Synechococcus elongatus PCC 6301: one gene and its partners. Each later gene encodes a partner of the first gene's protein in a complex. Links are inferred from orthologs where the notes say so. Each region holds a gene or a part of one and is shown in the gene's direction. Other genes may lie near its edges. The genes, in order: accC, accB and accD.

The links.
Region 2: the proteins of accC (region 1) and accB are in contact, whole or in part, in a solved structure (PDB 8UXZ), measured with the Escherichia coli proteins. The link is inferred for Synechococcus elongatus PCC 6301 from one-to-one orthologs.
Region 3: the proteins of accC (region 1) and accD are in contact, whole or in part, in a solved structure (PDB 8UXZ), measured with the Escherichia coli proteins. The link is inferred for Synechococcus elongatus PCC 6301 from one-to-one orthologs.

The regions. Positions count from the first base shown.
Region 1 is NC_006576.1:197,091-200,060, reverse strand. The notes cover bases 102-2,916. They hold accC (acetyl-CoA carboxylase biotin carboxylase subunit), read left to right. Parts: upstream 102-735; coding sequence 736-2,097; downstream 2,098-2,916. Other genes in these bases: SYC_RS00900 (solute carrier family 26 protein), read left to right, coding at 2,140-2,916; SYC_RS00915 (lipid-A-disaccharide synthase), read right to left, coding at 102-422. Outside these bases: more of SYC_RS00915, read right to left, coding at 1-101; more of SYC_RS00900, read left to right, coding at 2,917-2,970. UniProt on the Escherichia coli protein: This protein is a component of the acetyl coenzyme A carboxylase complex; first, biotin carboxylase catalyzes the carboxylation of the carrier protein and then the transcarboxylase transfers the carboxyl group to form malonyl-CoA.
Region 2 is NC_006576.1:1,670,780-1,673,765, forward strand. Bases 121-2,951 are described here. They hold accB (acetyl-CoA carboxylase biotin carboxyl carrier protein), read left to right. Parts: upstream 121-1,213; coding sequence 1,214-1,690; downstream 1,691-2,951. Other genes in these bases: psbQ (photosystem II protein PsbQ), read right to left, coding at 121-485; efp (elongation factor P), read left to right, coding at 615-1,172; SYC_RS08230 (AAA family ATPase), read right to left, coding at 1,656-2,951. Outside these bases: more of psbQ, read right to left, coding at 1-120; more of SYC_RS08230, read right to left, coding at 2,952-2,986. UniProt on the Escherichia coli protein: This protein is a component of the acetyl coenzyme A carboxylase complex; first, biotin carboxylase catalyzes the carboxylation of the carrier protein and then the transcarboxylase transfers the carboxyl group to form malonyl-CoA.
Region 3 is NC_006576.1:2,286,856-2,289,936, reverse strand. Bases 129-3,054 are described here. They hold accD (acetyl-CoA carboxylase, carboxyltransferase subunit beta), read left to right. Parts: upstream 129-1,095; coding sequence 1,096-2,013; downstream 2,014-3,054. Other genes in these bases: SYC_RS11325 (helix-turn-helix domain-containing protein), read right to left, coding at 2,662-3,033; SYC_RS11330 (cyclic nucleotide-binding domain-containing protein), read right to left, coding at 2,134-2,523; SYC_RS14015 (hypothetical protein), read left to right, coding at 829-972; SYC_RS11340 (CTP synthase), read right to left, coding at 129-723. Outside these bases: more of SYC_RS11340, read right to left, coding at 1-128.

The DNA.
Region 1 (2,970 bases):
GGTGCTTTCTCAATCACCTGGGGCGTCATTACCGCAAAGGCATCAGCCCAGCCAGTCCAGCGGGCTTCCCATTCCGCGTAGATCAAGCAGCGGTAGCCCAAGCGTCGGGCAATCCAGAGGGCAAAAAACTGATCGCCGCCAAGGAAGATCACCAAGCCCTGCGATCGCCAGTCCCAGTTATCCGCAGTTTTGCCCCAGAGGAGGAATGGCCAGAAATGCTCAACGGCTTGGATGCGATCGAGCTCAGGATAGCGAGCTGCCGCCGCCGCTTCCTGACCGGTGCCATTACTGCAGGGTGCAAGGACTAGGGAGAGACGCAGGCGATCGCGATTGTCACCCAACTGTTGTCGTAGAGCCTTAACCACAGGGCGTACCCAAGTGGCAACTTCCCCTGGGCCGTTGGACAGAATCAAAATATCCATACGCATCCTCTTGGCCCCACCATCAAACCAAAAAAGCAGGCTAGCGTTTTGCTCTCCTGCTTTTCGGCTTTATGAATGCGGATGGCGAGACTTGAACTCGCATGGCGTAAGCCACACGCCCCTCAAACGTGCGTGTCTACCAATTCCACCACATCCGCGTGGTTGCACTTGTTCAAAAGCGCTTAAGTACTATAACGAGCGATCGGCGGACTCGGCAAGAGGGTCACTGAGGCTGCATGATAGGATTCGGTTGCTCAAAACGGTTTAGCCGCCGTTCTGCTGCCGCTAGTAATTCCTGGCTGCCGCTGCTCCTATGCGTTTCAACAAGATCCTGATCGCCAATCGCGGCGAAATCGCCCTGCGCATTCTCCGCACTTGTGAAGAACTCGGGATCGGCACGATCGCCGTTCACTCCACTGTGGATCGCAACGCGCTCCATGTGCAGTTAGCGGACGAAGCGGTCTGTATTGGCGAAGCGGCCAGCAGCAAAAGCTATCTCAATATCCCCAACATCATTGCGGCGGCCCTGACCCGTAATGCCAGCGCCATTCACCCCGGCTATGGCTTCTTGGCGGAGAATGCCCGCTTTGCAGAAATCTGCGCCGATCACCATCTCACCTTTATTGGCCCCAGCCCCGATTCGATTCGAGCCATGGGCGATAAATCCACCGCTAAGGAAACAATGCAGCGGGTCGGCGTTCCGACGATTCCGGGCAGTGACGGTCTGCTGACGGATGTTGATTCGGCTGCCAAAGTTGCTGCCGAGATCGGCTATCCCGTCATGATCAAAGCGACGGCGGGGGGCGGTGGTCGCGGTATGCGGCTGGTGCGTGAGCCTGCAGATCTGGAAAAACTGTTCCTTGCTGCCCAAGGAGAAGCCGAGGCAGCTTTTGGGAATCCAGGACTGTATCTCGAAAAATTTATCGATCGCCCACGCCACGTTGAATTTCAGATCTTGGCCGATGCCTACGGCAATGTAGTGCATCTAGGCGAGCGCGATTGCTCCATTCAACGTCGTCACCAAAAGCTGCTCGAAGAAGCCCCCAGTCCGGCGCTATCGGCAGACCTGCGGCAGAAAATGGGCGATGCCGCCGTCAAAGTCGCTCAAGCGATCGGCTACATCGGTGCCGGCACCGTGGAGTTTCTGGTCGATGCGACCGGCAACTTCTACTTCATGGAGATGAATACCCGCATCCAAGTCGAGCATCCAGTCACAGAAATGATTACGGGACTGGACTTGATTGCGGAGCAGATTCGGATTGCCCAAGGCGAAGCGCTGCGCTTCCGGCAAGCCGATATTCAACTGCGCGGCCATGCGATCGAATGCCGTATCAATGCGGAAGATCCGGAATACAATTTCCGGCCGAATCCTGGCCGCATTACAGGCTATTTACCGCCCGGCGGCCCCGGCGTTCGTGTCGATTCCCATGTTTATACCGACTACGAAATTCCGCCCTATTACGATTCGCTGATTGGCAAATTGATTGTCTGGGGTGCAACACGGGAAGAGGCGATCGCGCGGATGCAGCGTGCTCTGCGGGAATGCGCCATCACCGGCTTGCCGACGACCCTTAGTTTCCATCAGCTGATGTTGCAGATGCCTGAGTTCCTGCGCGGGGAACTCTATACCAACTTTGTTGAGCAGGTGATGCTACCTCGGATCCTCAAGTCCTAGTGCTGCGATCGCCCACTGCTCACTGAAACCTAAGAAGAGGGGATGCTGTTGGGACAATCTCAACTGCGCTGGCTGCCGGGGCTGCGATCGCTACTGCACTACCGTCGGGCTTGGTTACGGGGAGATGTGCTGGCTGGAGTTACGGTTGCCGCTTATCTCATTCCCCAGTGCATGGCCTACGGTCAGCTAGCAGGATTACCGGCGATCGTTGGATTGTGGGCGATTTTGATCCCGTTGTTTCTTTACACCTTTTTCGGCTCCTCACCACAGCTGTCGGTCGGCCCCGAATCCTCCACAGCGATCATGACGGCGGTGGCGATCGCACCGGTCGCTGCGCAAACTGATCTCAGCTATTCTCTGTTGGCCGCAGTGATGGCGTTGCTAGTTGGCATTGTCTTTCTGGTTGCCTACAGCCTCCGATTGGGGTTTCTGGCCGACTTACTCTCCAAACCAATTCTGATTGGCTACATGGCAGGGATTGGTCTGGTCATGATTTCAGGGCAGCTGGGAAAAACCAGTGGCATTCCAATTACGGCGACAAAGCCACTTGAGGAGTTTCAACAGTTTTTTGCTGGGCTCGGACAATGCCATTGGCCCACAGTTGGGGTCTCCATTCTTGTCCTGTTGTTTCTGTTTGGAGTTCAGAAAAAGTTTCGGACAGCTCCAGGTCCACTTTTAGCTGTGTTGCTCGCGACGTTGTTTGTCGCCCTCTTTCAGCTCGATCAACAGGGGGTGCAAGTCATCGGAACAATTCCAGCCGGCCTGCCCCGGTGGCAATGGCCAACGCTGCCTTGGCAACAATGGCCCACCTTGACAGCATCTGCGATCGGAGTAGCGCTAGTGGGCTACTCGGACAATATTCTGACGGCGCGA
Region 2 (2,986 bases), 1.5 Mb from region 1 along the record:
GGGAAGCGCTCGACCATCAATTCTTCAATCTCACCCACCACTGCAAGGAAGTGGTTGCGAGCTGCTTGAACGTCAGGCTTATTCTTCGCAGCGGTAGCTTCTTCCAGCTTGCTGAGGTCTGTTTTCAGCTCGGCCAAGAGCTCTTCTGCTTGCGATCGCCGCTCTTCTGGCACAGCCGCCAAAATATTTTTCGGGCGCAGATTCAGCACCTTCGACACATGCTTGAGGTTGCGCTCAATCGGTGCCCAGCGCTTAGCGCGGAGGTTATCCGACAGCCCCTCGATGTCTTTTTGGATCTCGCGAATGTCTGGGCTATCGATCGGCAGGGAATAGCGCAGTAAGGCCCGTCCATCGGTGATCGCGTTGCCCGGCGGCAAACCCGCGATCGCGGCGGGGGCGACAGCCAGCATCGGCAACAGCAAAGCGAGGCTGAGAGCCAACAACCCGGGTAGCCAAGCCGCAACGCGACGTGCCAAAGACAGCATGATAGAGCCAGCGAAAGCGTCCAATTCTCTCACTATGCCACAGGGCCTTCGGCCTCCTGCGTCAGAAGCGATCGCCCTGAGCAGTAGAATGTGTTGCGTTCGTTCTCCGCTCTTTCACAGCCGCACGTCATGATCTCTAGCAACGACTTTCGGACCGGAACCACGATCGAAATCGACGGCGCGGTGTGGCGGGTGGTGGAGTTCTTGCACGTCAAACCGGGTAAGGGTTCAGCCTTTGTCCGAACCAAGCTGAAAAATGCCAAAACCGGCAACGTCGTCGAGAAAACCTTCCGCGCTGGCGAAACCGTACCCCAGGCAGTCCTAGAAAAAAGTACGCTGCAGTACACCTACAAAGACGGCGACGATTTTGTGTTCATGGACATGGAGACCTACGAAGAGGGTCGCCTGACTGCAGCCACCATTGGCGATCGCGTCAAGTACCTGAAAGAAGGCATGGAAGCCAACGTAATCACTTGGAATGGTCAAGTGATCGAGGTAGAACTGCCCAACTCGGTGGTCTTGGAAGTAATCGAAACTGATCCAGGTGTCAAAGGTGACACGGCGACCGGCGGTACCAAACCTGCCAAAGTTGAGACTGGTGCTCAGGTGATGGTGCCCTTGTTCATCTCGGTGGGTGAGCGGATCAAAATCGACACTCGCAACGATTCCTACCTCGGTCGGGAGTAAGGACCGATCGCTGTCATCCGAACTGAGAAGGGAGTATCACTGTGCAACTGAACTTCAGCCAACTGCAAGAGCTGCTGACCGTGCTGAGTGACTCAGACATCGCTGAGTTTGACCTCAAAGGTACGGATTTTGAGTTGCACGTGAAGCGCGGCTCGACCGGCGACCCGATCGTCATTGCGGCTCCCACCACGCCCGTTGCTGTCGCTCCCGTGCCCGCTCCCTTACCCGCTCCAACCCCTGCGGCAGCACCGCCTGCTGGACCTCTGGGTGGCGAGAAGTTCCTTGAGATTACGGCGCCGATGGTGGGCACCTTCTATCGCGCTCCAGCACCGGAAGAACCGCCCTTCGTCAATGTTGGCGATCGCATTCAGGTGGGACAGACCGTCTGCATCCTCGAAGCGATGAAGCTGATGAACGAGTTGGAGTCGGAGGTGACGGGGGAAGTCGTCGAGATTCTGGTCCAGAACGGCGAACCGGTGGAGTTTAATCAGCCCCTGTTCCGGTTGCGGCCTCTCTGAGTGCTGTGAGCTGCGACTCCTGGTTCTGTAAAACCACGTGCCAGGTGTCGGCCGCGATCGCCTTCACGCTACTGTCTGCCTCACAAATTAGTCCCTGATCTAGTTCTTCCGTCAGCGCTGCGGTCAGGGCGTTTTTTTGTTGCGGATTAAGCGAACTAAACGGGGCATCAAGGATCAGTAACCTGCTGGAACGATCGGGCTGCTGAGCCAAGAGCTGCACTAAGCTGAGCCGAATGGCGAGATCCAGAAGCACGGCTTCTCCGTCTGCACAGGTGTTGATGCTGCGATCGCCCTGATCGGTCTGGAGGCGAAGCTGCACGCCCGGTGCGCCGCTGGCAGGACTGACGACTTGCCAGAGCAGCTGGCCTTGCTCCCAGCCCCAGCGATCGAGCCAATGCTGGCAGCGCAGTTGGAGATGCCTCAGCCATTGGCGCATCAAGGGAACCGTGAAATCAGCGCGATCGACGAGTGTGGCGAGCTGTTGGGCGGGCTGTTGTTCCTGCTGAATCTGTTGCAACTGCTCGTCTAGACGGGCAATTTGGGCGTGGATCGCCTCAAGATTGCGGCTGGGCGGTAGTTGGGCGATTGCCTGCTCCAGGTTTGTCTGTGCCGCTTGGATTGCTTGTAGCTGGGCTTGGCAGTCTGCGATCGCTTGCTGCAACGGCTGGCGATCCTCGGCAGTGGCGATCGCAGCTTGTTGGGCCAGACTGGCGGTCAAGATTTTCTGCAGTTGCTGAACCTGCGCCTCTAAATCAGCTTGTTCTGCTTGAAGGCGAGGCATGGCCTGTTCAGCTTGCAGGAGTGCTTGGTAGCGTTCGGCAACCTCAGCTTGAGGTGGGGCGGCTTGCGGATCGGTCAGGCCACGTAGACTGGCCTCCACCTGCTGGAGCTGACGCTGTAGTTGCTGGCGGTGCTGGCCGAGGGGACTGTCTGAGAGATGGTTCAAGGCTTGTTGCAGGTCCCGCAGTTGCGTTTCGAGGCGAGGGCGCTCCTGATCCCAGCGCTGCTGCTGGGCCTGGGCCGCTTGCAAGGCGGCATAGCGCTCGGCAATTGCCTGCCACTGGTCAACGGTCTGCTGCGCCAAATTGAGGTCGCGATCGCGGTAGCCTAGCTCCTGAATCTGGCGATCGAGCTGCCGCACCCGCCGTTGCAGATCTGGTGCAAAATCGCCGGCGGCGAGGCTCCGTTCTAGCGTTTGAATCTGCTGATCGAGTTGCTGCAGCTGTTGGGTTTGTTCATCGTGGGCGACTAGCTGAGCTTGCAGTTTGCCTCGTTCTTCGAGGGCTTGGCTGTAGG
Region 3 (3,081 bases), 2.1 Mb from region 1 along the record:
ATCCTGCGACGTGATCACCGCTTCTGGTGAAACATTGCAGAACTCCGACATTTTTTCCTTCATGCCGGCCTGCAACGGGCGATCGCAACGACAGACCAAAATATCGGGCTGAATGCCAATCGATCGCAACTCTTTGACCGAGTGCTGCGTCGGCTTGGTTTTCATCTCACCAGCAGACGGAATCCAGGGCACTAAAGTGACATGAATGTAAGCGAGATCGCGACGTCCCACATCCTTACGGAATTGGCGAATCGCTTCTAAAAAGGGCAGGGATTCAATGTCGCCCACTGTGCCGCCAATTTCTGTAATCACCACATCAGGATGGGTGTCTTGGGCAACGCGGTGAATGCGATCGCGGATTTCGGCAGTGATATGCGGAATGACCTGCACCGTGCCACCGTTATAGTCACCCCGCCGTTCTTTGTTGATCACCGCCTGGTAGATCGAGCCGGTGGTGACACTGTTGAGGCGTGACATCGGTGTGTCGGTAAAGCGCTCGTAGTGTCCAAGGTCGAGGTCTGTTTCCGCCCCGTCCGCCGTCACAAACACTTCCCCATGTTGGTAGGGGCTCATCGTGCCGGGGTCGACGTTGATGTAGGGGTCGAGTTTGAGAATCGAAACCGAATAGCCCCGCGACTTGAGGAGCCGCCCCAAACTCGCGGCCACAATTCCTTTGCCGATGCTGGAAACCACGCCACCGGTCACAAAGATGAACTTAGTCATACTCTTCCAGCGTTCAGTCCCAGTCGCTGTTGGCACAGCGATCGACTCTAACATGGCGGGCGGGTCGCAGGCAGTACAATCGGGGCGAACTGTCGCCGAACCCCTATGGATCGCTCCAAACTCATGGCTATTGTGACGGGTGCAATTTCGCTATTGCTGGCGATCGCCTATCTCATCCTCGTACAGATTTTGGATAGCCGTGGCGGCATGCTGCCGGCTCCAACGGATTTGGGGCTGCTCTTGGGGTAAGCCGTTCAGTGAGTTGTGAACCTTGATAGCGACTGGAGTGGAGCGATCGCCGAGCCCTGTTCCGGACTGTTCTGCTCGGTAGCGTGAGTTACCATAGGAAGGCTGTTGAGTCGGGTTCAGACCATGTCGCTCTTGGACTGGTTTGCCAATCGCCGTAAGACCGAACCCGTCGTTCACGACTATCAAGAGCGCGAAATTGCCGATGGTCTCTGGACGAAGTGTGAGTCCTGCGACGCTCTGACTTACACCAAGGATTTGCAGGCCAATTTGATGGTCTGTTTGCAGTGTGGTCATCACCTGCGCATCTACAGCGATGAGCGCATTCGCCAGTTGATCGACCCCGGCACTTGGCAGTTTTTGGATGAAGCAGTTTCGCCCACCGATCCGCTCGGTTTCCGCGATCGCAAGTCCTATAGCGATCGCCTAAAGGAAACCCAAGCCAACACGGGTCTGAGTGATGCGGTTCGCACTGGCGTCGGCTTGCTCGAAGGTCAGCCGGTCGCGCTGGGTGTGATGGACTTTCGCTTCATGGGCGGCAGCATGGGTTCTGTCGTCGGCGAAAAACTGACTCGCTTGATCGAAAAAGGCACCGAGCAGCGATCGCCCGTGATCATCGTCTGTGCTTCCGGTGGGGCACGGATGCAAGAAGGCATGCTCAGCCTAATGCAGATGGCCAAAATTTCGGGCGCACTGGAACGGCACCGCGAAGCCGGTTTGCTCTATCTGCCGATTTTGACCCACCCGACTACCGGCGGTGTCACAGCCAGCTTTGCCATGTTGGGAGACTTGATCATCGCGGAACCCAAGGCACTCATTGGCTTTGCGGGACGGCGCGTGATTGAGCAAACCCTGCGCGAAAAGCTACCCGACGACTTCCAAACGGCGGAATATCTGCAGGCCCACGGCTTCGTCGACACGATTGTGCCACGTACGCAATTGAAGAAGACCTTGGCGCAACTCATTCGTCTGCACCAGCCGCAATCGCCTGAAATGAAGCTGCCCCTGCTCGAATCCTCTAGTCCTGCCACCGCACCCCTCTAGGATTTGGCAACTGAGTTAAGTCAGGGAGTTCAAGTTTCACCCCTCTAGGACAAGGGGCTAAAGCCCCCTGTCTCCTATTGGGCGACAAGGGCGACTGACGTGATGTCAGTAATCGCGCTGCTACTGGCTCGGCTCGAGGCTACCTTTGATCGCCCGCAACCGAGTGCTGAGGCTGGCGATTACATCCAGGGCAAAAACAGGCGAGTTGTGAATCAGGAAGAGAAAGCGTTCGCGGTCCAGAGTTGCTAGCTTGCAATCCGTTGCCGCCACTGCAGTCGAGAAACGCTGATGTTGATCCTGCGCGATCGCGCCTTCACCAAAAACATCACCGGCAGTGATTCGCTCCAGCTCTTGATCGCCCCGCTTAAGTACGACTTCGCCTTCCAGCAGGCCATACATCGTGGTGCCCTGTTCTTCAGCATTGAAGATCACCGAACCCGCAGGCACCAACAGCGGTTCACCGTGCTTCTGCCAAGCTTCCACAATTTCGGCAGGGCGAATACGAGGCATGACAGCATCTCCAATCAGCAACGATCGGGGGTGGCACTCAGCGAGCATCACTCCCTGATCGACCTATAGCAGGCTTAGATTCAGAAGCGGTTAAGACGCAGCGATCCGCAGCCAATTAAGAGGCTTGCGATCGCACTTTTAGGTACCGGAGCTGATCGGATCACCATCGGCGATCGCCTCATCACTGACTTGAATCTGCATGCGAGTCAAATGTCCATTCATCTCCTCATGGAAGATGTGGAGCTTGGCATCTAGCAGCGAGTCCAGACAGGTTTGTTCACCCTCGCAGGCCAAAACTGTTTCGGGTGCTTCAGCCACCAGCAAGTCCCCCGGTTGGCAGTTCAACGCCTGACAGAGGCGATCGAGTTCGTGGGCGGTGAGGGGTGGCATCAACCGCTGTTGAAGCCAGCCTTCGACTAGGGTCAGCGGCAGCCCCGTCACCTCAGCGAGGGACGTCGCATTGAAGCTGCGATCGCGCGCCAGCCGAGGAAGATTCCAGAGAATGGCCATGGTAGGTCCTCTTCTTGGCAGTCTGCCTCTAAGGGTGCCACGCAAAAT